Regions from separate parts of the Bacillus infantis NRRL B-14911 genome, predicted to be linked through region 1. Evidence: riboswitches for the same ligand, from Rfam matches in the RefSeq annotation. Region 1 holds a riboswitch; each other region holds the start of a gene.

The links. Region 1 has a riboswitch for S-adenosylmethionine ahead of metK (methionine adenosyltransferase). Riboswitches for the same ligand answer to the same signal wherever they lie in the genome.
Region 2: another riboswitch for S-adenosylmethionine. It lies ahead of N288_RS11595 (methionine biosynthesis PLP-dependent protein); the one in region 1 lies ahead of metK (methionine adenosyltransferase).
Region 3: another riboswitch for S-adenosylmethionine. It lies ahead of N288_RS24725 (YezD family protein); the one in region 1 lies ahead of metK (methionine adenosyltransferase).
Region 4: another riboswitch for S-adenosylmethionine. It lies ahead of mtnK (S-methyl-5-thioribose kinase); the one in region 1 lies ahead of metK (methionine adenosyltransferase).

Annotation. Positions count from the first base shown of each region.
Region 1 covers NC_022524.1:3,731,215-3,738,984, forward strand. The annotation lists gene asnB (asparagine synthase (glutamine-hydrolyzing)) at 1-218, opposite strand, end outside; gene metK (methionine adenosyltransferase) at 542-1,741, opposite strand; SAM riboswitch class I at 2,173-2,350, opposite strand; gene N288_RS18790 (thiol-disulfide oxidoreductase DCC family protein) at 2,466-2,831, opposite strand; gene N288_RS25725 (hypothetical protein) at 2,946-3,068, opposite strand; gene qoxA (cytochrome aa3 quinol oxidase subunit II) at 3,201-4,148, shown strand; gene qoxB (cytochrome aa3 quinol oxidase subunit I) at 4,190-6,142, shown strand; gene qoxC (cytochrome aa3 quinol oxidase subunit III) at 6,142-6,738, shown strand; gene qoxD (cytochrome aa3 quinol oxidase subunit IV) at 6,742-7,026, shown strand.
Region 2 covers NC_022524.1:2,322,778-2,330,547, reverse strand. The annotation lists gene N288_RS11605 (bifunctional homocysteine S-methyltransferase/methylenetetrahydrofolate reductase) at 1-475, opposite strand, end outside; gene metC (cystathionine beta-lyase) at 472-1,659, opposite strand; gene N288_RS11595 (methionine biosynthesis PLP-dependent protein) at 1,656-2,804, opposite strand; SAM riboswitch class I at 2,871-2,984, opposite strand; gene N288_RS11590 (H-type small acid-soluble spore protein) at 3,068-3,247, opposite strand; gene sucA (2-oxoglutarate dehydrogenase E1 component) at 4,081-6,921, shown strand; gene odhB (2-oxoglutarate dehydrogenase complex dihydrolipoyllysine-residue succinyltransferase) at 6,923-7,770, shown strand, end outside.
Region 3 covers NC_022524.1:2,466,897-2,474,666, reverse strand. The annotation lists gene N288_RS12365 (DUF4350 domain-containing protein) at 1-1,056, shown strand, start outside; gene N288_RS12360 (AAA family ATPase) at 1,053-1,982, shown strand; gene N288_RS12355 (DUF58 domain-containing protein) at 2,017-3,294, shown strand; gene N288_RS12350 (stage II sporulation protein M) at 3,405-4,385, opposite strand; gene N288_RS12345 (RDD family protein) at 4,482-5,294, shown strand; SAM riboswitch class I at 5,415-5,518, shown strand; gene N288_RS24725 (YezD family protein) at 5,638-5,769, shown strand; gene N288_RS12335 (phosphoadenylyl-sulfate reductase) at 5,877-6,587, shown strand; gene N288_RS12330 (inorganic phosphate transporter) at 6,603-7,682, shown strand; gene sat (sulfate adenylyltransferase) at 7,688-7,770, shown strand, end outside.
Region 4 covers NC_022524.1:1,526,137-1,533,906, forward strand. The annotation lists partial or broken gene N288_RS25810 (HAMP domain-containing protein) at 48-257, shown strand; gene N288_RS25815 (methyl-accepting chemotaxis protein) at 378-1,196, shown strand; gene N288_RS07785 (PAS domain-containing sensor histidine kinase) at 1,452-3,338, shown strand; gene N288_RS07790 (DUF2087 domain-containing protein) at 3,474-4,058, shown strand; gene N288_RS07795 (GNAT family N-acetyltransferase) at 4,065-4,811, shown strand; gene mtnK (S-methyl-5-thioribose kinase) at 4,789-5,979, opposite strand; SAM riboswitch class I at 6,076-6,232, opposite strand; gene N288_RS07805 (carbon-nitrogen family hydrolase) at 6,323-7,099, opposite strand; gene N288_RS07810 (pyridoxal phosphate-dependent aminotransferase) at 7,237-7,770, shown strand, end outside.

The DNA of each region.
Region 1 (7,770 bases):
CAGTATCTCTCATTTTCATAGGTCAGCGGCTGATGGCCGCATTCGATGTCAATGATGCTCAGGCGGCGGAAGCCGAACTGGATATGTTCATCATTGTAATAGCCTGCATCATCAGGCCCCCTGTGGGTAATGATATTATTCATATTTTCAAACTGCTGCTTTTGCGCATCGTTCAGAACTTGCGCATTTTCATGGACACAGCCGATAAAACCGCACATTATGTAGTTCACCTTCTTCAATTTAGTCAAAATCCCATTCCGTCTGAAAAAAACAGCGGAAGGCATTCATGCCGGTGCAGTGCTTGCCCGGCCAGCCATAATCTGCCATATCACACATTAATCCCAAAAAACATACTCTCTAATACTACCACTAAACCTGAAAAAATGGCACTATCAACATGAAAAACAGGCAGGGGAAAAATTAGGCATTTACAAGAATTATTCACAGATCAGCAGACCGTTAAACGCTCTATCCCTTTAGACGAAATATAAAAGCGGGAGCTGCATATTTCAGCACTCCCGCTTTTTTGTTCTTATAAGGATTATTTTCCAGCCTGCTGGCGCAGTGTATCTGCTTTGTCAGTGCGCTCCCAAGGAAGATCAACATCTGTACGGCCGAAATGTCCGTAAGCTGCAGTCTGCTTGTAGATAGGGCGGCGCAGGTTCAGCATATTGATGATGCCTGCCGGGCGAAGATCAAAGTTATCGCGGACAAGGTCGACAAGCGTATCTTCGCTCACAGTTCCTGTTCCGAATGTATCAACAGAAATGGAAACCGGCTGCGCTACCCCGATGGCGTAGGCAAGCTGCACTTCAACCTTATCAGCAAGGCCGGCAGCGACGATATTCTTCGCTACATAGCGGGCTGCATAAGCTGCTGAGCGGTCAACCTTTGTAGGATCCTTGCCGGAGAATGCGCCTCCGCCGTGGCGTGCATATCCGCCGTAAGTATCAACAATGATTTTGCGGCCAGTCAAACCTGCATCCCCTTGAGGTCCGCCGATAACAAAACGGCCAGTAGGGTTGATGAAGTATTTTGTATTTTCATCGATCAGTTCTTTTGGAACGACCGGATTGATGACATGTTCTTTCAGGTTGCGCTGGATTTGCTCCAGGCTGATTTCAGGATGGTGCTGTGTGGAGATGACAATGGTATCGATGCGTACCGGCTTGTCGTTCTCATCATACTCAACAGTCACCTGTGTCTTGCCATCCGGACGCAGATACGGAAGAATTTCTTCTTTGCGCACTTCTGTCAGGCGGCGTGATAATTTGTGCGCCAGGGAAATCGGAAGAGGCATAAGCTCTTTCGTTTCATTGCAGGCAAAGCCGAACATAAGGCCCTGGTCCCCTGCGCCGATCGCTTCGATTTCTTCATCTGACATTTGGCCTTCACGCGCTTCAAGCGCCTGGTCTACACCCATTGCAATGTCAGCTGACTGCTCATCAATGGAAGTCAAGACAGCACATGTTTCGGAATCAAAGCCGTATTTAGCACGGGTATAGCCGATATCCTTGATTGTTTCGCGGACAAGCTTAGGAATATCAACATATGTAGATGTTGTAATTTCACCTGCAACAAGGACTAACCCTGTTGTAACAGATGTTTCAGCAGCAACGCGGGCATTTGCGTCTTTTGCTAAGATAGCGTCTAAAATTGCATCAGAAATCTGGTCACAGATTTTATCCGGATGACCTTCAGTAACTGATTCAGAAGTAAACAAACGGCGTTTATTTGACATCTGATTTCCTCCTTATTTATAAGAATAGAGTGAGGTTCTTATCCGGCGCTACACCTTATTCTTCCCCTCGGATTGATACGGTACTCATTCCCTAAGTAGTATTGAATAAACATGGAGTTTTTATCCCGCTCTCGCGTATGCATTGCTTCACAATCTGCATAACCGGCTGGTTCCATCCCCCGGTACGTGCATTCTCAGGCAAGTGCTGAAAAGGCAGGTCACCGCCGATGCAGAAAACCGGTCAAAGGCATTATATATAAGCCAGGCACAATAGAAATTGTATGATTTTATCCTGTTAAATGCATAGCCCTTGTAAATCAGCTTTATGCAAAAACTTCCATAATATGCAATTAAAAGACATCCCTCAAAATGCAAAATAAAAAACCTTCCCAAAGTGAAAAGGTTGAAAGCAAAATGATTCGCGCCTTTCACTCTTATCGTTCAAGGAATCTTCCTTGCGTCAGGTTAGCACCTTTGCTAAAAACAGACCATTGCTGGCTGGTAATTTGAACCGTTATGCTCTTTTCAGCATATATCCGTTTTCAAAAGCATCATTAGCAGGTTGCTGGGTTTCATCGGGCCTGTCCCTCCACCAGCTCGGGATAAGAGAGTATCCGTTCAAGGTAAAATCATAACGTACAGATGTAGCGGCGTCAATCATTTTCTCCGCTATAGCAAGAAGAAATTCATCCTGCACCTGCAGAAAATCCGATATGGAAATTAATCACAGGGAACAGCTGCCGTCCTTGCATTTCTTCCTAAGCAGTTTGTGTCTGTTCCGTGCAATCCACCGGTATACCGGAACCCCGGCAGCAGATGCGAAAGGAAGGTGCATAAAGAGCCCGAGAACGAAGGTCAGGGGGAACAGCAGCAGCAGCCTTCTTACTGCATAGAAACCTTTCAGGACCTTTTTTTCAGGAGTTATAATATGAAGCTCTTTCCTCAGCTCCCTGCTGCTGAACTGAATTTCTCCATGCTCCTGTTCATATTTCTGGAGTGAAACCCAGTCTACCCTGTGGAGCAGGTCAAGCTTTTGGAAAGATTTTTTTGTCATCTGGCAAAGCTGGCAAGTATTGTCGTAAAGGGCCATCGTTTTCACATTACCATCTCCCGCCTGTAAAATCGTGCTTTTTATTAAATTTTACCATACCTTTCAATCAATATAGAAGCAGTGTAAACTTATATCTATATAATATATGTTTCATTATAAATAATGCCTCTTCTGCTTAGCTGCAGGAGTTTCCCCCGCCTTGGCAAGCCCCCTTAATTTCTGTTGTGCAAATAATATGCCGCAAAGTTCGGAAAGAATTTCTATCTTCTTGAACAATTTGTGACACCTTTCACATTCTATTGAATTACCCTTTAAAATTGCTTATGATGATAACAGATTGTGAACTATGTAACATATACACTATTATTATGTTATTAAACTTTCAGCCATTGAGAAAGGGGCTTATCCATGAAAAAGAAATATTCTTTGCTTTTAGGAATATTTACAATCATTACTATTCTATCAGGCTGTGAGCCGCTGATGGTGCTGGATCCCAAGGGGCCTCAGGCCGCCGTCCAGGCAAAAGACATCATCCTGTCAACGGCAATCATGTCTGTCATCGTCCTTGTGGTTTTTGCCATGCTTGCTTATATGCTCTATAAATACCGCTCTTCAAAGCAAAGCAAGGATTATGAACCGCCGCATATTAAAGGAAATCTTCTGGTCGAAGCGGTCTGTGTCGGTATCCCCGTCCTGATCGTCATCTTCCTATCGGTTGTATCCACACAAAGCAACTATAAAGTGGAATCAGCACCTACAGGATACGGCGACAAAGAGCCTTTAGTCGTATATGCATCATCTTCTAACTGGAAATGGCATTTCAGCTATCCAGAAGAAGATATCGAAACAGTCAACTATCTATATGTACCGACTGACCGCCCGCTTGAATTTAAGCTCTATTCATACGGACCGATCACAAGCTTCTGGATCCCTCAGCTTGGCGGACAAAAATATGCCATGGCTGATATGGTCAACACATTGCACCTGGGAGCAGATGAACCCGGTGAATATATGGGGCGCAATGCCAACTTTAACGGAAAAGGCTTTGCTGAAAATACATTCAATGTAACAGCCATGCCGCAGGAAGAGTTTGACCAATGGGTTGATGACGTGAAAGATACGGCTGAGCCTCTTACGGAAGAAAAATTCAATGAACTGCTTGAACCGGGGCATCTTGGACAGTCAACTTATACCGGAACACATCTTGATTTCATGCCCGCACCTGAAGGCGAGCATGGCGGCCATAACCATGGTTCCAGCTCTGACAGCCATGATGCTGACTCAGATCATGAACATATGGATATGGAAGAGGACGGATCTGGCGACAATGGCCACTCAGAACATGAAGGCCATTAATAAGAACAGACCCGCTACCCTAGAAAGGAGTTTAAAATCCTATGGAATTCTTTGAACGTTTTGCCATTCCGCATCCCAGCCCTGTAATCTATGCGTCAATGGTTGCTATAGGTTTAACGGTTATTGCCATCATTGCAGGCTTGACTTATTTTAAAAAATGGGGCTATCTGTGGAGAGAATGGCTGACAACAGTCGATCATAAACGGATTGGGATCATGTATCTGATTTCTGCCCTGCTCATGCTTTTCCGAGGCGGCGCAGATGCCATCATGATGCGTGCCCAGCTGGCTGTGCCGGACAATACCCTCCTTGACGCACAGCACTATAATGAAATTTTCACAACGCACGGAACAGTTATGATTCTGTTCATGGCAATGCCATTCATCATGGCTTTCATGAACTTTGTTGTGCCGCTTCAAATCGGGGCACGCGACGTTGCTTTCCCTAAACTTAATGCACTCAGCTTCTGGCTCTTCTTCATGGGTGCCATGCTGCTGAACATCTCATTCGTTATCGGCGGTTCGCCTGATGCCGGCTGGACTTCCTACTTCCCTCTTGCAGGGACTGAGTTCAGCGAATCAGTCGGAACCAACTATTATATGTTCTCACTGCAAATCGCTGGTTTGGGTACATTGATGACCGGTATCAATATGGTAACCACCATCCTCAGGATGCGTGCTCCTGGCATGACATTGATGAAAATGCCAATGTTCACATGGTCATCACTTGTTGCCAGCATCATTATCGTATTTGCTTTCCCTGTACTGACTGTTGCTCTTGCAATGGGATCTCTTGACAGATTATTTGCCACCAACTTCTTTACGACCAGCAATGGCGGTATGGATATGCTGTGGGCAAACTTCTTCTGGGTATGGGGACACCCTGAGGTATACATTCTGATACTTCCTGCTTTCGGTATATACAGCGAGATCATCTCAACGTTCGCACGCAGGAACCTTTATGGCTATAAATCAATGGTAGGATCCATGGTGATCATTTCACTCTTGTCCTTCCTTGTCTGGACCCACCACTTCTTTACAATGGGCCAGGGAGCTTTGACAAACAGTATTTTCTCTATTACAACCATGGCGATTGCCGTGCCGACCGGAGTTAAGATCTTCAACTGGCTCCTGACGCTCTGGAAAGGGAAAATTACGATTACGACGCCAATGCTTTATTCCCTTCTCTTCATCCCGATTTTCACAATCGGCGGGGTAACAGGTGTCATGCTCGGAATGTCGGCTGCAGATTACCAGTATCATAATACAATGTTCCTGGTTGCCCACTTCCATATGGTTATTATTCCGGGTGTAGTTTTCGCGATGCTTGCCGGTTTCCATTTCTACTGGCCGAAAATGTTCGGCTACATCCTGAACGAAAAGATCGGGAAGCTGACTGCATGGATTATCTCCATGAGTACACTCCTTGCTTTCATGCCGATGTTCTTCTCAGGATTGGACGGACAGGCGCGCCGCGCGTACACTTATTCTGAAGCTACTGGATACGGCATCTGGAATATGCTTTCCTTTATTGGAGCTGCAGGGCTTGCTGTCGGATTCGCCCTGATTGTATACAATGTGTATTACAGCACACGCTATGCTTCAAGAGATATCGGTTCAGATCCTTGGGATGCACGTTCCCTTGAGTGGGCGACAAACACACCGGTGCCGGTATATAACTTTGCCGTACTGCCTGAGGTGAAGACTTCTGAAGGCCTCTGGGATGCGAAGAAACACGGACACAACCTATTCCCTGGCAAATATGAAGAAATCCATATGCCGAATAACAGCGGCTTGCCATTTATCTTAAGCTGCATCTTCTTTGCATGGGGCTTCTCCTTCATCTTTGCTATGTGGATTCCAGTCATCATCACAACGATCGGAATCTTTGCCTGCATGGCAGTATGGTCGTTCCAAAAGGATTATGGCTACCATATCCCGGTTAAGGAAATCGAAAAAACTGAAAATGAAACTAATATGCGGGGTGCTAACTAATGAAAATAGATCACTCGCTGCCGCTTGAATTTAGTACTGAAGAAAATAAGACAAAGATATTGGGATTCTGGATTTTCCTTGGTGCGGAAATCATGCTTTTCGCAACACTCTTTGCCGGATATTTTACCTTGGTGGACAGGACCGGAAGCGGTCCGTCTGCCGGTGAAATCTTTGAGATCTCACCTGTTTTGATAGAGACATTTGTTCTTTTGACGAGCAGCTTTACGATCGGGCTGGCGATTCATGCCATGAGGCTCGGCAATAAAAAAGCGATGCTTGCATTCTTTGGGATTACCATCCTTCTTGGACTTGGATTCCTGAGTGTAGAAATATACGAGTTCATACACTATGTCCATATCGGTGCAGGACTTCAGACAAGCGCCTTTACAGCGATCCTGCTCACTACACTGGGGACTCACGGACTCCACGTTACGTTCGGGATTTTCTGGGGACTGGCAATCATGCTGCAGGTGAAAAAACGCGGATTGAATCCCCACACTGCCAATAAGTCATTCATCTTTTCACTGTATTGGCACTTCCTTGATGTTGTGTGGATCTTCATCTTCAGCTTCATTTACCTGAAAGGACTGATGTAAACAATGAGCGAATTATTTCCTCGCAAACAAGTGATGGGCTTTGTATTCTCACTAATCCTGACAGCAGTGGCCCTCATGGTTTACTTCTTTGACATGTCCTATGCAGTCGGGCTGACGATCCTTGTTATTACGGCATTCATACAGGCTGCACTGCAGCTGGTCGTATTCATGCACGCAGGAGAATCAGATGACAAAGGAACGATTTTCACCAATATTTATTATTCGATCTTTATAGCCCTGGTGACTGTGTTTGGTACATTGCTTACCATGATTTGGGGTTATATGTAAAACTAAAAGCGGAAGCGCCTTGCTTTAACCATAAAAAATAGGAGCGTCAAATGGCGCTCCTATTTTTTTTTGCCTTATAAATGAAGGCTGTTGATTTGCGTTCCAGGCACTTCGCTTTCCGCGGGGCGACGCTGAGCCTCCTCTTTGCTGTGCTCCTGTGGGGTCTCAGCATTGCCGCTGCAATCCCGCAGGACGTTGAATCCTCTTCCTCGATATTTCTTCGCACGAGAAAAATGCGCATGCATTTTATGAGGAGTCTACGTGCCTTGCACTCCAACCAACAGGTCTAATTAACTTTTTTGCAGGTTTGATTCCGGCATTTCATTAATCCATTACTGTACCTCAGAATAAAGATTGGCTCATTTCGTAAAGGGTCGTTGCTTATTCTTATAACCAAGAACAGTTTACATTTTGTGGTATTACTTTATGAGAGGCTTATTCGAATGATTGAGCAGTTTAGTGAAGGATTGGTTATAAAAATCTGGAAGTCTTCCCGTTACTTGAGTGGCCAGCAAGCCATAAAATAAGCGGAGATTTTCCGGTTAAGGGAAGCGAAGTTGCCCTTTTTCCTGTTTTTTGAGTTGATAGCCGGAATTTCTCCGTCTATTTGAGCTATTTTTAAAGCTTTTTAGAAATTAGGGGGAATTCATCCACTTATTTTACAACCTGTCACTGATTCCCACATTCAGGTCCGGGAAGGTCTGCTCTTTTGAACGCCCCCCGTATAAATGAGGACTGCTGATT
Region 2 (7,770 bases), 1.4 Mb from region 1:
CTTTCCTCGCGATCGAAAGGACAGTTTCCAGTTCCTTGAGATCATAATAGGTCTCAAGAAGGATCGCATCCACCCCTTCCATCAGCAAGCAGTAGAGCTGCTCCCTGAAGCTCCTTTTTATTTCTTCTATAGATATTGAGTGGGGTTTGATCCCGCGGTTTCCGCCAATCGTTCCGGCCACAAAGGCATGATTTCCCGCAGCCTTCCTCGCAACAGTGACAGCGGCACTGTTTATTTCCTTTACATGGTCCTCCAGTCCGTAGCGCTGCAGCTTGAGATAATTGGCTGCATAGGTATTGGTCTGGATCAAAGTTGCACCTGCATCTATATAAGCTTGGTGGATATTTTGAATATGGCCTGGCTGTGATACATTAAGTTCTTCAAAGCAGAAATCTGTACCATAGGAATAGAGGAGAGTGCCCATCGCTCCATCTGCTATGATGATCTCTTTTTCCATTTTATCCAGCAGACTCATAGTTTTACCCTCGCTGTATGGCATGTTCTCTCTGCGGCAGAAAGTGCTCTGCTGAAATCGTGTATTAAATCATCCGGATTTTCGAGGCCTGCAGAAAGGCGGAGAAGGGAGTCGGATATTCCGCGCCTGCTTCTTTCGGGTGCAGGCATGGAGGCATGAGACATCCGGGCTGGCCAGGAGAGTATCGACTCGACAGCGCCCAGGCTTACTGCAAAAACCGGGATTTCCAGAGCATCAGAGAATTTCCGCAGCGCATCTTCGTCTTCAAGCTCAAAAGACAGCACAGCTCCCGGCCCGGCAGCCTGTTCTCTCTGCAGCTTAAACTGCGGATGGCTCTCAAGCCCAGGGTAATGCACTTTTTTCACAAGTGGGTGATTCTCAAGGAAAAGAGCAATTTTCTCTGCTGTTATCATGGACTGCTGCAGTCTGACATGAAGGGTTTTCAAACCCCTCAGCACCAGCCAGCAATCCTGCACACCAAGGACAGCACCAAAGGAATTCTGCAGAAAGGCCACTTTCTCAGCCAGCACTGGATCTTTTACTGCACAAAGGCCGGCAACGACATCACTGTGTCCGGAGATAAATTTCGTCGCACTGTGAAGGACAATATCTGCCCCAAGGTCCAGCGGCTTTTGCAGCTGGGGGGTCATGAAAGTATTGTCAACGAACGTATAAGCATCTTTTTCCCTGGCAATCTCAGCAATGCTTTTAATATCGGCAACCTTCAAGAGGGGATTGGAAGGTGTTTCAACATAGAATAGTTTTGTATGTGGAAGGGCAGCCTCTTTTACTTCTTCTAAATTAGTCATATCTGCGAAGGTGTAATCAATTCCGTAGCGCGAGAGGACCTCTGTGACCATCCTGTAGGTGCCTCCGTATACATCCTCTGAAATGACGACATGGTCTCCCTGGGAAAGAAGAAGAAAGCAAGTGGAGATGGCCGCCATACCGGAAGAAAACGCAAATCCTCTGGTTCCGCCTTCAAGTCCTGCAATTACTTCTTCAAGCGCCTCTCTTGTCGGGTTTAGGCTTCTTGAGTAGTCATATTTGCCAAAAGACTCAAGATCCTTTTGATGAAAGGTGGAGGCATGATGAATCGGGACGCTTACAGCCCCTGTAACCGGGTCTGTTTTATGTTTATTGTGCAATAGCTTTGTTTCGAATCTATAACAGTCTTCGTTCATTTTGCATTCTCCCCTTCCACACAGCCACTGAAGGCCTGTTCCAAATCTTTCATCAAATCTTCCGGATCTTCGATGCCAACAGAAAATCTAAGGAGCTTGCCGCAGATTCCATTGGCTAATCGGGTCTCTTCCGGGATGTCAGCATGTGTCTGTGTGGCAGGATAAGTAATAAAGCTTTCAGTTCCGCCAAGACTTTCGGCGAAAGTAATAAGGTTCAGCTTCTGCAGGAATAGATCTGCCCAATTTTCTTCAAGGATTCTGAAGGAGAGCATTCCGCCTTTTCCGGGATACAGCACTTCCTCTACATATTCATGGCTGTTCAAGTATTCAGCCAGTTTACGAGCATTGCTTTCATGCTTCTTCATCCGGAGGGCAAGGGTCTTCATCCCTCTCATCAGGAGCCAGGAATCAAATGGGCTTAACACTGCTCCTGCAGCATTATGGTGATGGGCAAGGGAGGCACATAACTTCTCTCCTCGTGCCGCAATAAGGCCTGCGAGCACATCGTTATGGCCGCCCAGATATTTTGTAGCACTGTGTATGACGATATCGGCCCCCAGTCTGATTGGCTGCTGAAGGACCGGCGTAAAAAAGGTATTATCGACGATCAGTAGAATTCCATGCTGGCGGGCGATTGCAGCCATAGCCTCAATATCAGCCTGCTGCATGAGCGGGTTGGTCGGCGTTTCCAGGAATATTGCTTTCGTATGAGGCGAGATTTGCCTGCTTACCGCATGGATATCAGAGGTATCTGCGTATTTTGTAACCAGCCCCCATTTGGCAAAACCCTGCTCAAGCAGCCTGTAGGTGCCTCCATAAAGATCCTTTGACACCACCAGCTCATCACCTGAACGGAATAGAGATAAAACAACGGAGATGGCGCTCATGCCCGAACTGCAGGCATAACCCTGATCAGCTCCTTCAAGGCTGGCAATTGCCTGCTCAAGTATTTCCCTAGTTGGATTTCCCGTCCGGACATAATCATAGCCGTTGGACTTGCCGATTCCTTCATGTCGGTAAGCTGTAGAAAAATAAACCGGAGGGTTGACGGTTCCTGTATGCTGATCGCTTCGATTGCCAAGCTGCGCCAATAATGTTTCTGTTTTCACCAATATGTTCACTCCTTTTTTGCACAATGCTTTCATGCTCCATGGAAAATAAAAAAAGTCTTCTATAAGAAGAAGACTTTTTGGATGCAGCACTTGTCATTCTTCTTATCTTTCAAGCCCATAAAGGACCTGCAGGAATTAGCACCTTTTCAATATTATCCATTGAAGGTTGCTGAGGCTTCACAGGGCCATACCCTCTGCCTCTCTTGATAAGAAATACAGTTATTGAATTTTCTATACTTTACAATATTAAACCAGTAAAAGTCAATGAACTTTCATAATATTTTAAAAATATGATCTCAACCCTCGATCAGATTCAGGACAGATACATCCAATTCCTTTTCAGGTTCAGCCCTGGAATATATCCTCGCTGTCCTTGTCCTTTCATCCACATGCTGTATGATTACAGATTCACCTTCATAGCTGACTTTAATAGGATCAGCAGACATAAGAATTTCTTTTGCCCTGCCAATATTCATTTTCATTCCTCCTTGGAAAGTATCGTTATATTTTTTGTACAGCCGGGAGAAATTTATGCGGAAGAAAAGAAAAAATGGGAATTTATTTTTGTGAAAATTCAGCTCTTTTGCTTTAGAATAGAAGCAAGAAAAGGAAAGTGAAGGTGAGTCCATGCAAAAACATATGAAAAATCGCTGCTTATTGTATGAATGCATTCAAGACGGAGAGCTGATCGAAGAGGCAGGCCATATTCCATTCCAGCATGCGGACACCCTGGTCAAGGGTCCTTATGACTTTCCTTTGGACAGAAGACAAGAATGTCTGCACAGCATAAAGAGCAGGAAAACAAAACAGCTGGGCATTAATATAGAAAGAATATAATGGGGGACTGCACATAAAAACGCCGGGTCAGGCATTGTATTAGATTACTAAGTTGAAACATAGGAAAAAAATAAAACCGGGAATCTTTCCCGGTTTTATTTTTTACTATTAGAATAATAATCGCTGTTTATTCACAAGAATCCCTTAATCCTTTACAGTCCTAAAGTTAGATATCTACCTATTATAACATTACTATATTCATAATGGAGCGAAAAAAAATAGAAAAATCATTTTTTTAATATAGATTTTAAGGTGATGAAAAAAAATTACATTTTTCTTCTAATTTTCAGTTTAAATCCTTTGTACGATAGGGATTTGCGTGGTAAAATGTCATTGAAAACGTTTTATCCTCTGAATAAAATTATTATTCATACAATTTTGCGTTACTATTTCATATATTAGGGTAAAAATTTACGGGATAAAATGCCGGAAACTAAATGTTTTCTTAAAAAAACACTCGGAGGTAATTTTCATGAAAACGCCATCCAACGGCGAGGGACCTTTACAGGGGTTTCATGGACCAAACCTTGGCTATGTTATTGAATTATATGAAAGATTCCTGGAGGACCCTCAATCAGTAGACGCTGAAATGAGAGAGTACTTTGAAAAGTGGGGATCTCCTGAACAAACTCAGATTGACACCTTTGAAAATGATAAGCCTGTCCAGGCTGCAGCTCCCGGACAGCTGGAAAAAACGCTGGCAGCTATCCGCCTTGCGGATAATATCAGGGCGTACGGCCATATCTCGGCTGATATCTACCCATTAAAAAACAATAAGCCGGAGAAAGACATCCTTGCGCTGGAGCAATATGGATTGACCCGGAATGATCTGGAGCAGGTGCCGGCATCGATCATTTGTTCAGATGCCCCTTCACATGTACGCAATGGATTTGAAGCAATAGAGCATCTTAAGAATGTATATACCCAAACAATAGCTTATGAGTTTCATCATGTATACGATGTGAACGAAAAGAATTGGCTTCGGAACAAGGTGGAAACAGGCACACTGCTTGCCGAACCTTCAAATGAAAAGAAGGTGGGAGTCCTGAAAAGGCTGATGGAGGTTGAGGAGTTTGAAAAATTCCTTCATCGCACATTTGTCGGGCAAAAACGCTTTTCAATCGAAGGGCTTGATACGCTTGTGCCGCTATTGGACGAGCTGGTTGCAGAATCTGTTGTCGACGGCGCGAAGACGATCAATATCGGAATGGCTCACCGGGGCCGCCTGAACGTGCTTGCCCATGTGCTTGGTAAGCCGTATGAAATGATCTTCGCTGAATTCCAGCATGCGCCGAATAAAGAGCTTGTGCCTTCTGAAGGTTCTATCGGCATTAACTACGGCTGGACAGGCGACGTAAAATATCACCTGGGATTGGACAGGCAGATCAAGAAGGAAAACACGACTAAAGCAAGACTGACGCTTGCTAATAACCCGAGCCACCTTGAATTCGTCGGCGCGGTAGTTGAAGGCTTCACACGGGCAGCCCAGGATGACAGAAGCGCTTCCGGCTATCCGAAGGAAGATCCAAGCTCGGCTATGGCAATCCTTATTCATGGTGACGCAGCTTTCCCGGGACAGGGAACTGTGGCAGAAACATTGAATCTCAGCCAGCTTACTGGTTACCGTACTGGCGGAACCATTCATATCATTGCAAATAATACGATCGGATTTACAACAGAATCCCAGGATTCCAGATCTACCCGGTATGCAAGCGATCTTGCCAAGGGCTATGAAATTCCGATCCTGCATGTAAATGCTGACGATCCTGAAGCTGTGGTAGCTGCCGCCCAGCTCGCCTGTGAATACAGGGCGAAATTCAATAAAGATTTTCTGATTGATCTGATCGGCTACCGACGTTTCGGACACAACGAAATGGATGAGCCGATGACGACAAATCCGCTTATGTACAATGTTATACATAAGCGCCCAACCATTAAATCACTATACAGTGAACAGCTGGTTGCAAACGGCACTCTTTCCAGGGAAAGCCTGGAAGGAATGGATGCTGAGGTTCTTGATAAGCTGAAAGAGGCCTATAATAAAGTTCCAGATAAGAAAAAGGAAGTTGAGGAAACCAATCCGCCTGAAACGGTTGAAAAAGGTATTCCTGAATTAGCCACAGCTGTTGAACTGAAGACATTAAAGCAAATCAATGAAGAGCTTCTGACATGGCCTGAAGATTTCAAGGTCTTCAATAAACTGGACAAAATCCTGAAGCGCAGGACTGAAGCGCTCGAAGGCAACGGAAAAATTGACTGGGGCCTTGCAGAAACATTGGCATTCGCCTCCATCCTGAAGGATGGTACGCCAATCCGCCTGTCCGGGCAGGATTCAGAACGCGGAACCTTTGCCCAGAGAAATGTTGTCCTTCATGACAGCAGTTCAGGAAAAGCTTATTCACCATTGCATATGCTTTCTTCTTCTAAAGCTTCATTTGCAGTCCATAACAGCCCGCTGTCAGAAATGGCTGTTGTCGGCTTTGAATACGGCTACAATGTATTCGCACCTGAAACTTTAGTGCTGTGGGAAGCACAATACGGTGACTTCTCCAATGCTGCACAAGTCATGTTCGACCAATTCATATCCGCTGGAAGAGCGAAATGGGGACAGAAATCCGGTCTTGTCATGCTTCTGCCTCATGGTTATGAAGGCCAGGGGCCAGAGCACTCGAGCGGCAGGGTTGAAAGATTCCTGACTTTAGCAGCTGAAAACAACTGGACAGTTGCCAACCTGACTTCATCTGCACAGTACTTCCATATTCTGAGGAGACAGGCTGCCATCCTGAACAGGGAAGAAGTAAGGCCACTTGTCCTCATGTCGCCTAAGAGCCTGCTGCGCAACCCGAATGTTGCTTCCAACGGGCTGGAGCTCAGCGAAGGAGCCTTCCAGCCGATCATTGAACAGCCTGGATTGGGACAGGCAAAAGATCAGGTGAAAAGGATTGTATTTGGTACAGGAAAGATCATGATCGACCTTCATGAGAATATTGAGGATGCAGCTAACCTTGACTGGCTTCATATTTTAAGGGTCGAAGAAATTTACCCGTTCCCGATGAAGAAAATCAGAAGCATCCTTGAACAGTATCCAAACGTTGAGGAAATCGTATGGGTTCAGGAAGAGCCGAAGAATATGGGAGCATGGAATTTTGTAGAACCGCGCCTTTCCGAATTGGCTCCAGCCGGTGCAAAAGTTTCCTATACCGGAAGACGCCGCCGTTCAAGCCCGGCAGAGGGTGACCCGAACGTCCACAAAAAAGAACAAGCGCGCATCATTAATGAAGTCTTAACACGTACGGAAGAGGGAGGATTTTAAAGTGGCAGAAATTAAAGTTCCAGAATTGGCGGAATCAATTACAGAAGGTACGGTGGCTCAATGGCTGAAACAGCCGGGCGACTTTGTCAATAAAGGGGATTATGTCGTAGAGCTGGAAACCGACAAGGTCAATGTTGAAATCATCTCTGAATACAGCGGAGTCATCAAGGATCTCGGCGCACAAGAAGGTGACACTGTCCAGGTTGGCGAAACGATTGCGACAGTTGATACGGAAGCGACAGAAGGCAGTGCTCCTGCTGAAGAAGCACTAGCTGAGAAAGCGCCTCAGGCATCTGAGCCGCCGGCTGCTCCGAAAGAGCCTGTAACAAACGAAGCTAAGCCGCAGACAGAAGAAGAACAGGAAAAGAAGCAGCGTCCGATCGCATCTCCTGCAGCACGCAAGATGGCCCGGGAAAAAGGCATTGATCTCAGCCAGGTGCCGACAGCCGATCCTCTTGGCCGCGTAAGGGCACAGGATGTTTCCGGATACAATCCACAGGCAGCAAAGCAAGAATCAAAGCCAGCAGCTGCATCACCAGGACCTGCTGCACAGCCGGCACAGGACAGCAAGCCTGTCGAACGCGTCCGCATGTCCCGCCGCAGACAGACGATTGCCAATCGCCTTGTTGAGGTTCAGCAGAATGCTGCCATGCTGACAACGTTCAATGAAGTTGATATGACCAATGTAATGAACCTGCGCAAGCGCCGCAAAGACAAGTTCTTTGAAGAAAATGACGTTAAGCTGGGCTTTATGTCATTCTTCACAAAAGCAGTTGTTGCTGCCCTGAAGAAGAATCCTTTGTTGAATGCGGAAATACAGGGTGACGAGCTGGTACTCAAGAAATTCTA
Region 3 (7,770 bases), 1.3 Mb from region 1:
TTCCTGGCCGGCGATGCCCCAGCCAGCTATCCTCCCTATCTTGCCAAATCCCCTTCGCCGACAGGCATTAAGGGACTGTATACATATTTGGAGCAAAACCGCTCCAGCATCAGAAAATGGAGCAGGGAGCCCGGTCTGCTCCCGAACTCTGAAGAACCCATCCTCCTGGTCATGGCAGAGCCCAGCTTTGTCCCTGACCGGGAGGAGATGGCAGCTTATACGGAATTTTTGGAGAATGGCCATACAATTCTGCTATTCAAGGAAAATCCGGCACCGATGTTCGGGATAAAAACAGAGCAATTGGCAGCTGAAGGGGATAACGCCGTGAAGGTTGCTGATAAAGACGGGAAGGTGCACAGTGCAGCCATACACTCTGCATTCCGGATCACAGAAGAACGTGGAGATGAAATTCTGCTTTCAGATGAACTGGGTGCGGTAGCGGTCAAAAGGCCCGTCGGCAAAGGCAGCCTGATTGCCGTCAATTCCCCTTCCTGGCTCACTAATGGAATGGTCCTGGATGAAAACCATTTAGAGCTCATCCTGGCATTATTGGACGAATCAGCCTCACAGGATATATTCATAGATGAATTTTTGCATGGGCAGGAATCTTCTTCCGGGGCCGGGGCTTATCCGCAATGGTTCCTCGTGATTCTTGTACAGGGAGCCCTGCTTGCTATATTATGGGCCTTCTATAAAGGCAAAAGGTTTGGCCCTGTCGACTGGCCGAGGGAGGAAACGGTCCGTTTTACAGATGAAAAGATTTCAGCCTTGTCTGCATGGCATTTAAGGGGAAGGCGCTACCAGGATTCGCTTAGAATCCAGTCGGAATATACAAAAGAGCTGCTCCAGGAAAAATGGGGCATCCCGTTCAGCCGCGACTGGGAAGAAGCCGGGGTTTCCATCCTGGCAAAAGCATCTTCTTTGACTCAAGAAGAGGTAGAGTCACTCACTAAGGGGATATCTTCTGTATTGAAAGAAGAGAATTTGCATAAAAAAGATTATTTGCTCTGGTCTGCAAAACTGGATCATTTAAGGAAAGAGGTGGAGAACAGATGAAACAAGATACATCTTCACTGCTCCAGCAGTATGAAGAACGAATAAAAGGACAGGGGCTGAACCTGAGGCTGCTGCTTGCCGCAATCCTCTCAGGGGGCCATGTATTGATAGAAGGGGTGCCTGGCACCGGAAAGACCCAGATGGTCAAGACACTGGCCGGGCTTCTCGGCGGTGAGTTCAGCCGGATCCAGTTCACACCCGACCTCCTCCCGAGCGATATAACCGGAAGTATGATTTATAACATGAAGGAAAGCTCCTTCCAAACCCTGAAAGGGCCGGTTTTTACAAATGTCCTGCTCGCTGATGAAATCAACAGGACACCTGCGAAAACACAGGCTGCGCTTTTGGAAGCAATGGAAGAGAAGCAGGTGACGATTCAGGGGGAAACTTATCAGCTCCCGGAAGCATTTTTTGTTGCGGCAACCCAGAACCCGATAGAATTTGAAGGGACGTATCCTTTGCCTGAGGCCCAGCAGGACCGCTTCCTTTTCAAACTGATCATTGGTTTTCCTGAATTTGATGAGGAAAAGCTTGTGCTTCAGTCTGTGCTGGAAGGACGGATGGAAGCCGGGTCGATCATGCAGGCACTTTCACTCGAGGACTTTCTGTCCATACGGAAAAATATCGAGAGGGTGGCTTTAAGCCAGGATATTCTGGATTATGTCATAAGGATTGTCAGAAAGACGAGGGAAGCAGAGTCCATCCGGTTCGGCGCCAGTACAAGGGCGGCCATTTCCATCGGAAAAGCAGGTAGGGCATGGGCTTATCTTGCTGGCCGCGATTATGTTACCCCTGATGACATCAAGATGGTTTCCAAGCCTGCTTTAAGGCATAGGATCCAATTATCCCCAAATGCAGAATTGGAGGGAAGGACTGTTGACCAGACAATCGATGAGCTTGTGGGATCGGTTCCTGTTCCGAGATAGAGGCATACTTCCCGGAAAGCGGCTCCTCATCGGCATGTTTATTCTTTCACTGGCCCTGGCTGCTGCGGCAGCAATCTGGGGAGTGCCGTGGAAACTGGCAGCAGGACTCAATATCGGCTTTCTGCTGCTTTCCTTTGCCGACCTGGCTTTTTTGCCTAAGAGTTCTCAGATCAGGCTGAAACGGAGAGTCCCGGAAGAGATGGAAAGAGGGCTTCCTGCCGATGTTGGCATTGAAATAGAAAACCATTCCCAGCTGCCTTTAACGTTGCGGATCATTGATGATCTCTCCGACTCCTTTGCCAGGCCATTTCCGCTTAAAAGAAAGCTCGCAGGAAACACGAGGGGGACAGTCCAATATGAAACCGCAGCCAGTATAAGGGGGCATTATACGCTGAACAGGATCTATATCCGCTGCAGCAGCTTCCTTGGCCTATGGGAAAAGCAGATGGTGAAAGAAGCCGAAAGCCAGGTCAAAGTGATTCCTGATTTGACCGAAACCCGGCGCTATCTTGAGAATGCTCAGTCCTATTTGCTTTATGAAGGAGAAAAAATCCGGAGGCAGCAGAGCGGAGCCGGGGAATTTTCAAAAATACGGGCATACGCGCCAGGAGATGATCCCCGTAAAATCAATTGGAGGCAGACGGCCAAGCTTCAGGAGGTCATGGCCAATGTCCATGAGCCGGAGCACGGAAAATATGTCACCATTATGATTGACTGCGGCAGGATCATGGGTGCGGAGCTGGAAACGGGCAACAGGCTTGAAAAGGCGCTGGAAGCGGCAATGACTACCGCAGCCGCGGCGCTCAAAAACGGTGATTATGTTTCCGTCCTTGCTTTTTCAAAAGACATTCAATCGTATGTACCGCCTTCAAAAGGGATGCAGCACTTAAACTTCATCCTGAAAGCTTTGTATTCGATACAGGCGGACGCTGCAGAATCCAATTATAGCGGTGCCTTTCAATATTTGCAGTCTGTCCAGAACAAAAGGAGCTTATTGCTTCTCTTTTCTGATGTAAGGACTTTCACCCTGGAGGAAGGTGCGCTTGTTTATCTAAAAAGGATCCGGCAGCGGCACCTGTTCTTTATGCTCGGAATCGAAGACAATATCCTTTCAGCCCGGGCCAAAGATCGGCCGGACACTATAAAAAGCGCCATGCTAAAAAGCATGGCGCAGCAGCAGATCCTTATTGCAAAGCGGGAAAAGCTGAGATGGGAAAAACAAGGCCTGCAAATGGCGGAAGCGCCTGAAGGAGGTCTCGCAGCAGCTGCTGTGTCCCATTATATCAATGTGTTGAATCGGGGGCTTCTTTAATTTCTGCCATTTACATGGAGAGATTTTGTTTATCTCACCGGCACTCAGTGAGCTGTCGGGAGCGCGAAACTGTTTTTTAGAGCATCCATAGCATATACCCCTGCAAATATTTATGGAGCTTGCAGGGGATGAACCAGGCGTTTTCGCTTTTGATCCAGGAGCCAGCCTGACCAGGCATAAAACAGCAGTCCAAGGACCGTCAGGAAGGCAGCCATATACTTCATTTCCAGCGGGAGCGGGGAAGGGGTGATAAACCCCTCGATCAATCCGGCGATGATGAAGAGCGGAATAGTTCCCAGTAGCAGCTGAACCGACCTTTTTGCCTTGGTTTTCAGCTGATAGCCCCGGGAGTATCTGCCCGGGACCAGAAGCTTATATCCCATAAGCAGGCCGGCTCCGCCCGCGATGAATATCGCGGTAAGCTCTATCATCCCATGGGGGACAATATAGGCCCAGAATTCATAAGATTTTCCGTGAGACCAAAACAGGCCGGCAATGGCGCCTACAATGATGCCATTATAAATCATAAGATAAACGGTCAAAATCCCAAAGGTGATACCGCCGGCAAATGCGAGGATTGCGACACGGATATTATTGGTCATGATGCTTGCTGACATGACCGCAGAATCGACCGCACCTTCATTCTCGCCGAGCCTCTGGGGATCAATTGCCCCGGACATCTCGGCCGGGAGAATCGAATGGATTGAAAGCGGATCATGGATCACAGCAAAGAAACTCCCCAAACCGCCCAATGTGAAAAGGAGCATGCTGGCAACGACAAATTTCCATTGCTCGAACAATAGCCGCACAAACTTGATCTGGAAGAAATCTTTCAGCTGGGCCATACTGGAGGATTGGCTTTTATATAAAAGATTATGCGCCTTTGCGACAAGATCATTTAAATAAAAAGTCACTTCTTCGTCTGGAAAGAAAGTCCGGGAGAATGAAAGATTCTGTGCTGCTTTCTGATACAGCCTGTCAAACCGGGCCAAATCAGTTCCTGCGGCTTTTCGTCTTTTCATCCTGGCGAGCAGCTCCTCGAGCTCCTGCCAGTTTTCCCGATGCTGCTTGATGAACTGTTTACTATTCAATCTAATCACCTGCCTGTAACCATAAAAGTTGTATCTCCATTATAAATCATAGGGAGAGTGAGATACAGGCAAAACTTCCAGGAAATGGGGTGCATCATGCAAACAGAAACAATTCTTATCAAAACACCTGAATTTGTATCGCTTCAATTCCAGCCTGCCGGACTTGGCAGCAGGGCCGGGGCCCTCATCATCGATCAGCTGATCCTTATGGTATTCAATCTGGCGAGCATTCTTTTATTTGCTTTTTATGCTTCCAGTGCCGCAGCATTCTTTCTTGATGATACTTTTCTTTCATGGCCGTTCGCCATTATGCTAATTTGCCTTTTTCTGGTCAACTGGGGATATTTTTTTGTATTGGAATATTTTTGGGCAGGAAGGACACTGGGGAAAAAGATCATGGGAATAAGGGTCATTCAGGATAACGGCCAGAGCATCACATTGCTCTCAAGCTTTATCCGAAATCTCCTCCGCATCATAGACTCCCTGCCGGTGTACTATCTGCTTGGCATTCTGATGGTATTTTTTCATTCCAGGCATAAACGGGTCGGCGATCTGGCTGCCGGGACAGTGGTCGTGCATGAACGGAAAAAGAAGAAGCCGGGTAAAATGACCGGGATTGAAAAAGAAATCCAGGAAAGAGGCCTGAAAAAGGAAGATATATATATGGACGAGTGGACTGTCAGGAAGATTGGCGCCGAGGAGTGGAAGCTTTTAAAGACCTATAGTGAGAGGCTGCTCCAGCTCCCTATAGGCAAAAGAGAAGAGCTCACAAAAAAACTTTCTTATTCACTCCTGCCAAAGCTCGATATCGATCCGGAACGAAAGTCATTCAGGCAGCTGGAAGACATCCTGCTGGTTCTTTATTTAATCGGGAAAGAGGAGTGGGAATTTGAGAATCAGATAAAATGAGCATATTTTCCTAATTAAAAAAATTATTAGAAAACTTTTCGTTAACTCGTTGACAAATCATATGGGTATGGTAGGATTAATTTCAATAAAATAAATCAGAGCAAACGCTCCTGATTATATCACTTATCTAGAGTGGCTGAGGGACTGGCCCATCGAAGCCCGGCAACCTGCTAAAAGCAAGGTGCCAATTCCAGCAAAATGTCCAGCATTTTGGGAGATAAGGTGCAAGTATGCGAAATGCGCCTTTTCCTGTTGGAAAAGGCGTTTTCTTTTTCCTCCTTGTCCCCATCCCAGCCATTCAAAAAGGAGGCGAGCCGATCTGAAGCATGCTGATTGGGAGGAAGTGGCCGCACATCTGCAAAGGATGCTGCAGTCTGTAAAGTTTGGAAGCATCACACTTGTGGTGCAGGATGGCAAGGTCATTCAAATTGAGAAGAATGAAAAGGTTCGCCTTCAATCTAATAAAGCGCGCTGACTAGACAAACTAGAGGCGGTCTTTTTCCCAAAAGCGGGAGGAAGGCTGCCTTTTTTCTTGTTAAAAATCAGTCAAAAAACAGAAGGCACCATGAAAGGAGCACTGAAATGAGCACCACCGTAACATACACCAGCTGGGAACCGCCATCATTCCCTGAAAACGATGGATTCAAAGGAGCACAAAAAGTGCTGGAATGGGCCTATAGCCATTACAGCCCGCAAGATATCAGCTACGCCTCAAGCTTCGGGGCTGAGGCGATTGTACTGATTGATCTTATCACAGGGATAAAGCCTGATGCCCATATTATTTTCCTGGATACCGGGCTCCATTTTCCGGAAACCTATGAGGTCATTGAAAGGGTGCAGGAGCGTTTTCCGGAGCTGAATATTGAAAGGAAGCTTCCTTCCCTTTCTTTGGATGACCAGCGGGAAGCCTATGGACCGGCACTGTGGAAAAGAGAGCCGGACCGCTGCTGCAGCATCCGGAAGATCATTCCGCTCCAGGAAGCCATGAAAGACAAAATCGCCTGGATTTCCGGGCTGAGGAGGGATCAGTCTGCATCCAGGGCTGGGGCGCAATTTTTAAACAAGGACAGCAAATTTCAAAATGTAAAAATCTGCCCTCTTATTCACTGGACTTGGGAGGAAGTTTGGGAGCATATCCGTAAAAAAGATCTCCCATATAATAACCTCCATGACAATGGGTATCCAAGCATTGGATGCTTTCCCTGTACAAGGGCTGCAGGAGTTGGCGGGGACAGCAGGGCAGGCAGGTGGGCTGGGACCGGCAAGACGGAATGCGGCCTGCATTCCGGGTGAAAGGGGGGCATGACCATGCTTGCAGCAATAGCAATGACCATTGGACTATTCTTTGCCATGAATATAGGAGCAAGCGGGGCAGCTGCCTCGATGGGGATTGCATACGGATCAGGATCCATCAAAAGCCGAAAGACTGCTCTCCTGCTGTGCGGAGCCGCCGTATTCCTTGGCGCCTGGCTCGGAGGGGGCGAGGTTGTCAAAACGATGGGAAGCGGGATTGTGCCGAAAAGCACTTTCACCGTGAGCATAGCCCTGATTGTCCTTGCCTCTGCAGCACTGTCGCTTTTCCTGGCCAATATTTTCGGAATTCCGCTGTCGACCAGTGAGGTGACAGTCGGATCAGTTGTAGGGGCAGGGATTGCTTATCAATCTTTATTTGCTTCCAAGCTCTTGTGGATCATTTCTTTTTGGCTGATTACGCCGCTGGCCGCTTTTATCATTGCTGTCATTGCAGCGAAGCTGATCAGGATACTCCGCTCAACCAAGAAGACCAAAAAGCCGGGCACCATCCGCTTCCTTGGCTTCCTGGTCACACTCATGGGATTGTTTGAAGCCTTTTCGGCCGGCATGAATAATGTTGCCAATGCGGTTGGCCCCCTTGTTGGTGCTGACATCCTCCCGCCAGAGGCAGGGATTTTCTGGGGCGGTATATTCGTCGCCGCAGGCGCTGTTTTTCTCGGCAGTAAAGTGCTGGAGACAAACGGAAAGAAAATCACTGATATCCGGCTCGAAGAAGGATGCATCATTTCTGGTACCGGGGCAGGCATTGTCACTGCTGCATCCTTATTCGGGATTCCCGTCCCCTTGACCCAGATCACGACAAGCTCCATCATCGGAATCGGCTTTGCCGGCCAGGGGCGCTCTGTTTTCCAGAAAGAAATTGTCATCAGGCTCCTCGGTGTATGGCTTGTGTCGCCAGTACTGTCGATGGTACTGAGCTATACCTTGATCCAAATCATCATTAAGCATGACTTTTACCCGATTGTTGCCATGGCTGGAGTCCTTATTTCTGTATTCGGTGTCCGTTTCCTGATGGGAAGGCAGAATACGGCCCTGCCGGAAAATGAAACTTATAAACTAGCAAGGAAAGGCTGATGAAAATGTCACTACCTATGCCTCATGGAGGCAAACTCATAGAAGCATTCAATCCGGATTATCCGATCCAGAACACGAATCAGGAGAT
Region 4 (7,770 bases), 2.2 Mb from region 1:
ACCAAAAAAGTGCTGTTGCATCAGCCAAAGCCGGAACCATTCTGACGATGATTGTATTGGCTGTCTCCGTCGTTGTTTCTTCTGTTCTGGGAGTGGCGAGCATCCTCCTTATCGGGCGACTGATCTCCGGCAAGCTGAGCCAGATTGTCACCTTATCGAATGAGGTTGCAGCAGGAAATCTTAATGTAGAATCGGTGGAAATGGAAGGGGAGGATGAACTCGCAGAGCTGAGCCGTGCCTCTAACTCCATGAAAGAAAAGCTTCAGGCAATGATACAGGAGATTTCAGCCGTGTCCACTTATGTGACTGACAGAAGCGGGGAGTTGAATATCTCGGCGAATGAAGTCAGATCGGCAAGCCAGCAGGCAGCATCCACCATGCAGGAGCTTTCAGGTGGAGCAGAAGAGCAGGCCAATTCTGCAACAAGCCTTGCTGAAATGATGGAAGATTATCTGGGTAAAGTTGAGTATGCCAATAAGAGCGGCGCTGCCATCAGGAAAGATTCAGGCGAAGTTCTGAATATGACGAAAAATGGCGATGAGCTTATGAAAGAATCACAGCAGCAGATGCTGCGCATCAACGAGATCATGAAATCTTCTGTACAAAAGGTGCAGGGACTGGATGAGCAGACTAAGCAAATCTCTAAGCTTGTGCAGGTTATCCATGATATAGCAAACCAAACCAATCTGCTTGCCCTTAATGCTGCCATTGAAGCTGCAAGGGCTGGTGAGCATGGTCGAGGCTTTGCCGTGGTGGCGGATGAGGTAAGGAAACTGGCTGAACAGGTATCTTTCTCTGTGTCAGACATTACCAGGATTGTTAAAGGGATTCAGGCAGAATCCAATGACGTCGTCCTTTCCCTTAAGCATGGATATGAGCAGGTAGAAGAGGGGACCGGCCAGATTGAGCATACAGGCCAGACATTCCAAAATATCTATCAGTCTGTCAACAGGATGTCTGAAAACATCAATGAAATTTCCAGGAGCCTCGAACAAATTTCAAGCAGTTCTGCGGTAATGAATGACTCAATTGAAAATATTGCATCCGTTTCCGAGGAATCTGCAGCAGGGATTGAACAGACGAGTGCCTCCATCAGCCAGACAAATCATTCGATGGAGGAAATTTCTGATAATGCCCAGTCATTGTCCGAGCTCGCAGATCAGCTGAACGAGATGATTTCTAAATTCAGGCTATAAATGAACAAAACAGGCTGCAGGCAAAACTCATTTTTGCCGCAGCCTGTTTTTCATAGAGTCTAAGCTGTTTCGTCTCAACAGAAAAGGGAAAAAATTGCTGGTAATTGTCTAAAAATTGTTTTTTTTTAACCCCAACAGTAATAAAATGTAAGTGTTGTAGTATACAAGCCATAAAAGCCGATAGAATTTTCCAGCACAGTTGGAAAGGTATAAGATAGATGTCAGGCAAGTCTATGTCTTCGAGGAGGAAAATAGGTGGGGGCTTTATCTGATATAGCAAGAAAACAAATGGAGGAAAGGATAGCCGTGCTTGAACTGGAAAATGAAAGGCTGAAACAGGCGGCAGAGCAAATGGGAAAGTCTGTAGTAGCCAATCATGTTTTTGATTCCGCAGCAGATGGAATGATCATCTATACTGAACAGCGGGAGATTATTGCGGTTAATCCTGCCATGTCTCGGTTTTTAGGTACTGAGAAGGGACAGTTCGAGGGACTTAGGCTGGATGACCTGGTTCCCGTCGATTATCATTTTAAGCTGGAAAAGCAGAAAAAGCTGCTGCAGTCCCAGGAAAAAGTCAAAGGTGTTCTGCCGATGGCCAATAACGGCAGCCTTGCCTACTTTGAATTTACAACGAGCCGCCTTCCTGATAGCCGCCTCCTTTTGTCCATATTCAGGGATGTTACAGAGAAGAGACGGCTGGAGCAGAAAATCCGCAAACATGAAGACTTGTATAAAGACCTGTTTGTGGAAGCGCTCGATGGGATCGTTTACTGGAAGGATAAAGGGACAATCATCAATGCAAACCAGGCAGCATGCAGAATATTTGAAAGCACCCATGATGAACTTCTTGCCGGGAAGGTGGATGATTTTGTTCTTCACAAGGATGAAAGCTATTTCCAAATTCTCGAGGAGCTGTACAAAGAGGGACAGGTAAGGAATGAGCTGTTTTTTCTCATGCCAAATGGGCAAAAGAAGCTGCTGGAATTCACCGTTAAGCTGAACGCCGTTGAAGGCTATCATATGACGATTTTCAGGAATGTCAGTGAGCGGCATAAAATGGAAGAAGAACTGCGGGAAAGCGAAAGGAAATTCCGCAGCATTTTTGAAGGTGCCCTGGAGGGGCTGATACTGTGGGATGAAAACTTTACCATTGTCGATATCAATGCTTCAGGAGAAAGAATGCTGCAGATGAGTCAGCATGAAATTGTGGGACAGTCCCTGCTTGCGCTGCTGAATGATTGTAATATAACAGAAGAGGAGCTGCGCATGCATCTGGAGGAACTGTCAGGCAGCGGCCAATCCAACGGGACGATTTCTTATATTTTGAAATCCGGCAGAAAAATGCATTTTGAGTTCTCTTTGAAGCAAAATGTCTTCTCAGGGCTCAGCCTGACGACTTTTAAGGATATTACAGAGAAGCTGGAGATGGAGGACCAGCTGAAGAAGTCTGATACACTGAATGTGATTGGGCAATTAGCAGCGGGAATCGCCCATGAGATCAGAAATCCAATGACAGCTTTGAAAGGGTTCATTCAGCTTCTGGAAGACAGTGCAGGGAGCGGAAATTCCATGTACTTCAATATTATTACCTCTGAACTGCAGAGAATCGACTCCATTATAAATGAATTCCTGATTCTGGCGAAGCCACAGGCCATTCAGTATGTCGAGAAAGATATTATCCAGCTGATGAAAGAGACAGTTGAGCTCCTGACTGCCCAGGCAGTTCTCCATAATGTCCAGTTCAGGACAGATTATGCCAAGAACCTTCCCCTGGTCTTCTGTGAGCCGAACCAATTGAAGAAAGTGTTCATAAATATTATTAAGAATGCGATTGAAGTGATGCCAAAGGGCGGAATCATTACCATTTGCATTCAAAAAAACAGGACAGGGAGCATCCGGATTTCCATAAGGGATGAGGGATCCGGCATTCCGCCGGAAAAATTGCGAAAGCTGGGAGAGCCGTTTTATACAACGAAAGAACGGGGGACCGGGCTGGGCTTAATGGTCACATATAAAATAATTGAAGAGCATGAAGGTAATATTGAAGTGGAAAGCAAAATGGGGGAAGGAACCGTTTTTCATATCGATCTCCCCATAAAGCGGGGCGGGTACCAGGATCCAGGCGGCATTTTTACTTTATAGCAAAAAAGAAATACCGATTGTTCAAATTTGTATCATTCAGCAGAATGATGCATTTTTTTTGCAAAAGAATTGACTGCTGTATTCTAATTTGATATAAATCTAATTAGACATACATCAAATTTGGAGGCTGATCTCATGCAGTTAGACAGACTGGTGGCATTTCATAAAACGATGGGCGACCCTGCCAGAATACGGATTATAGCACTATTATCGAATGGGCCTCTGCATGGCCAGGCAATTGCAGGCAAATTGGGCCTTACTCCCCCGACGATCACCCATCATTTAAACAAGCTAAAAGCTATTAATAGCATCTATCAGCGCCGTGATAAAAACACCATCTATTATTACTTGAATGAATCGGTTATCAAACAGCAGGCAGAGGTTCTCATTAACCTGTTTGATAAAAAGGAAGGAGAGATGGAAGAAATGCTGGAAATGCATAATGAGAAACAAAAGGTTATCGAAAATTTCATCACAAAAGAAGGGAAGCTCAAGAATATACCGGCACAGCGCAAGAAAAAGCTGTTTATCTTTGAGCATATTGCTTCAGGTCTGAAAATGGGAAAGAAATATCCTGAAAAAGAGCTTAATGAGTATATAAAGAAATTCCATGAAGACTATGCGACGATCAGGAGAGAATTTATCGTCAATCATTTCATGTACAGGGAAAACAGCGTTTATGAGTTGAACCCCCGTGAAATGTGGGCTAAGCCGGAGTAGCTTGATATGGCCTATATGTATGAGCATATACCTGGAACTGATTTTGTCCCAGTCTTTGCTTCGGCTGTTCTTGATGGCCTTATACCAGGTGAGGTACAGGAGAGGCAAGGAAGTCTGCTGATATCCCTCACCAGCGGCATCCACTATGCCGCGGGACGAGCGGGAGAAGGGTCATTTGACCTGCTGGCAGGAAAATTGGATGAAGCAGAGAAAAATGGGAGGCGGTTCACACTTTTTTCCGGCTCTGCCGAACTGGATCAATTCATATCCGGCCAGTTTGGAGAGAGGCTCAATAAGCATCACCGCCATTCCTTTCAAAATTTTTCGCCGGTTCCTAAACTGTCTACCAAAAGCAGCGAAGTCTCCTTTTTTCCGCTGGATAGGGAGTCAGCAGGTGAATATCCTGAGTTCCGAATGGATTATTTCAGCACATACTGGGGATCCATTGAGCATTTTCTGAGATCCGGATTCGGCATCAGGGTGCTGATGGGAGAGCAGGCAGCCGGTGAATGTGTTTCTATATTCAGGAGCAATGAATTTGCCGAAATGGATATCCATATAGCAGAAAGTGCCAGGGGAAAGGGGCTGGGAGCCATGCTTGCTGCGAGATTCATTAAAACTGCCCTGGGAAAAAATCTGCAGCCGCGCTGGGATTGCAGCGCGGCCAATCTGGCAAGTAAGAAGCTTGCAGAAAAACTGGGTTTTTCTGAACCTGCGGAATACCTTGTTTTCACCCTGCCGAAACAAGGCTGACAATCCTGCATAAATCCTTTGCATCTGCGATTTCCCTGCGCTGAAGGATCAGGTTTCTCCCTGCAGCCAGTGCAGCTCTCTTGGCAGCCAGGCGCGCCTTTTTGTCTTCTATCCCGTCAAGGTCAGCAACATGGGCCAGTCCGATTGTCCTTCTTATCAGCTCACAGCCTGCAAAACCAACCGCATCTTCCCAATATTTCTGAAGCACAGCGGATAGAAAACCTTCTGTTCCAGCAAAAGGATCTTTATTATCCTTCTGCCATAAAAGAGAGAAATCATCTGAGAAAGTTCCCCAGAATGTTTCAATATGATGATCTATAAGTCTCGTTTTCTCAGGATTGGCGATAGACTGGAATAACAGATTGGCAATCACCTGTCCGATATCAAAACCTGCAGGGCCGTAGAAAGCAAATTCCGGGTCGATGACTTTTGTCTCCGCATCGGAAGCAAAGATGCTTCCTGTATGCAAATCACCGTGAAGCAGCGCCTCCGCTTCATTTAAGAAAATTTTCCTGAGGCGCGCTGCCTCGAGTTTCAATACTGAATCAGCCCATAAGGCTTCTGCATCGCCTTTCAGCTCTTCTTCAAAATCATTGGTCGGGCTATTGAAATAAGGATCTGCAAATATCAGGTCTTCCGTAATTTTGCACAGCTCCGGGTTGTAAAAATCTTTGGCAAGCTTTTTCTTATCAGCCTGAAGAAGGCCGTAGTCCGAGGTATAGAACAAAGTTCTTGCCAGGTAGTTTCCAAGATGGCCGGAAAGCAGCGGATATTCTTTTCCAGAGATCAGCCCTGTACGGCTGATCTCCAGGTGTGAAAGATCTTCCATCACAGTCACCGCGAGCTCTTCATCATTGTAGAAAACTTCCGGCACAAAATCCGGAGCAAGCTTTTTAAAAAGTTTAAGCGCTTCTGCTTCAATAGCAGCCCTTTTCAAGGTCAGCGGCCAGCTTTCGCCTACTACCTTGGCAAAAGGGAGAGCCTGCTTGATAATCAGGCTTTTTCCTGTCCCGTTTTCCTTGATCCTAAAGACAAGGTTAAGATTTCCGTCGCCTATTTCTTCCGTGGCTAAAGATGCATTTCCGGGAAACTGGCCAAGGCTTACAGCGAGTTCCGCGGCTGTTTTTTCTGTCAGCGGAGCATATTTATTTTTTACGAGTGTCATCATTTTTCCCTCCTGAATTTGGAGGCTTTATTTATCCATCAGGACATAAAAAAGCCTCTTTCTCATGCTGAAAGAGGCTTGAAGTATTGAGCTTCGCACCTCTTATCTGCCAGAAAGCCAAGCTTTCTGCTGGAATTAGCACCGTGCCTTATGGAGGAATTCTCCGGCGCAAGGATTGCGCCCCATCTCACGATGGAATTACGGTCGGTTGCTGGGCATCATCGGGCCAAGTCCCTCTGCCTGCTCTTGATAAGAGAATATAAGTTTGTATAAACGGCTGCCGCCAGCCATTTGAAAAAATAGTAACAGCGGCATATGTTTTCTGTCAATAAAAATTTAAAAAATTCTAATAGAATTCAGGTTTGCGGTCCGTAAAAACTGGGATGCGTGCCCTCACTTCCTCTACAAGCCTGAGGTCGAGATCTGCTGAAAGGATTTCTTCGTGCTCTGAAGCCTCTGCAACGACTTCGCCCCATGGATTGATGATGATGGAGTGGCCGGCAAATTGATTGGCCGGATCAGATCCGGCCCTGTTGCAGGCAACCACATAGCATTGATTTTCAATGGCTCTTGCAATCAGCAGCGCGCGCCAATGGGCGAGGCGGGGCAGGGGCCATTCAGCCACGACGAAAATGGCTTCTGCTCCTTCAAGTGCATGCTTGCGGATCCATTCAGGAAAACGGATATCGTAGCAGATAAAGCCGGCCATGGGATGGCCATTCAGATTGAAAGAAGCATCCCCGCTCCCGGGTGACAGGTGGAGATGTTCATCCATCAGTTGAAAAAGGTGCAGCTTGCTGTATTGGTGCAGGAGTTCACCTGTGCTGCTGACTGCAAGCAGGGTGTTGAAAACACCATCCTCTGTTTTATTTGCGACGCTTCCTCCAATGAAGGCAGCATGATGCTTATGGGCCATAGTCTGCAAAAACCGGATGCTTGATTCTGCGTGCCTGTCCCCGATTTCTTCCAGTCGGGTTAAATCATAGCCCGTTGTCCACAGCTCAGGCAGCACGATGATATCGGGATTGTCTTTGCTTGCGCGCTCGATCAGCGTTTCAGCTTTTTCGTAATTTTTCTCAGGGCTGCCAAAGGAGATGTCCATTTGGATGCAGGATATTTTCATAGGGTAAACCTCCGTATGCAAAGGATAAAATGATAAAATTGCAGAATATTTCTTTACTTCCTGCCTTTTACGTTATATCTTTGTCATTGGTTTTTCAAATAAAAATTTAATCCACATGTAAAGCAGGTGACTATGTGATGAAAATATTTCCTCAATCTGAACTGTTGCAAAGTCTGCCAAAGCAGTTCTTTGCAACATTGGTGCAAAAAGCAGCCAGGTATGCCGGGCAGGGGCATGATGTCATCAATCTTGGCCAGGGAAACCCTGACAGGCCCACACCGCCGCATATCGTCAGGAAACTTCAGGAAGCAGCCGAAAATCCCCTTAATCATAAATATTCCCCTTTTCGCGGTCAGCACAGCCTGAAAGCTGCAGCAGCTGAATTTTACAAAAGGGAATATGGTGTGGACCTTGATCCGGAAAAGGAAATAGCTATTTTATTCGGCGGGAAGGCTGGCCTGGTTGAAATTCCTCAATGTCTTCTCAATCCAGGGGAAACGATCCTTGTTCCTGACCCGGGGTATCCTGATTATTGGTCAGGAGTGGCCCTTGCGAAAGCTTCTATGGCTGTCATGCCCCTGAAAGAAGAGAATCATTTTCTGCCGGATTATGGTGAGCTTTCTGAGCAGGACATCGAATCAGCCAGGATGATGTTCCTCAATTATCCGAAT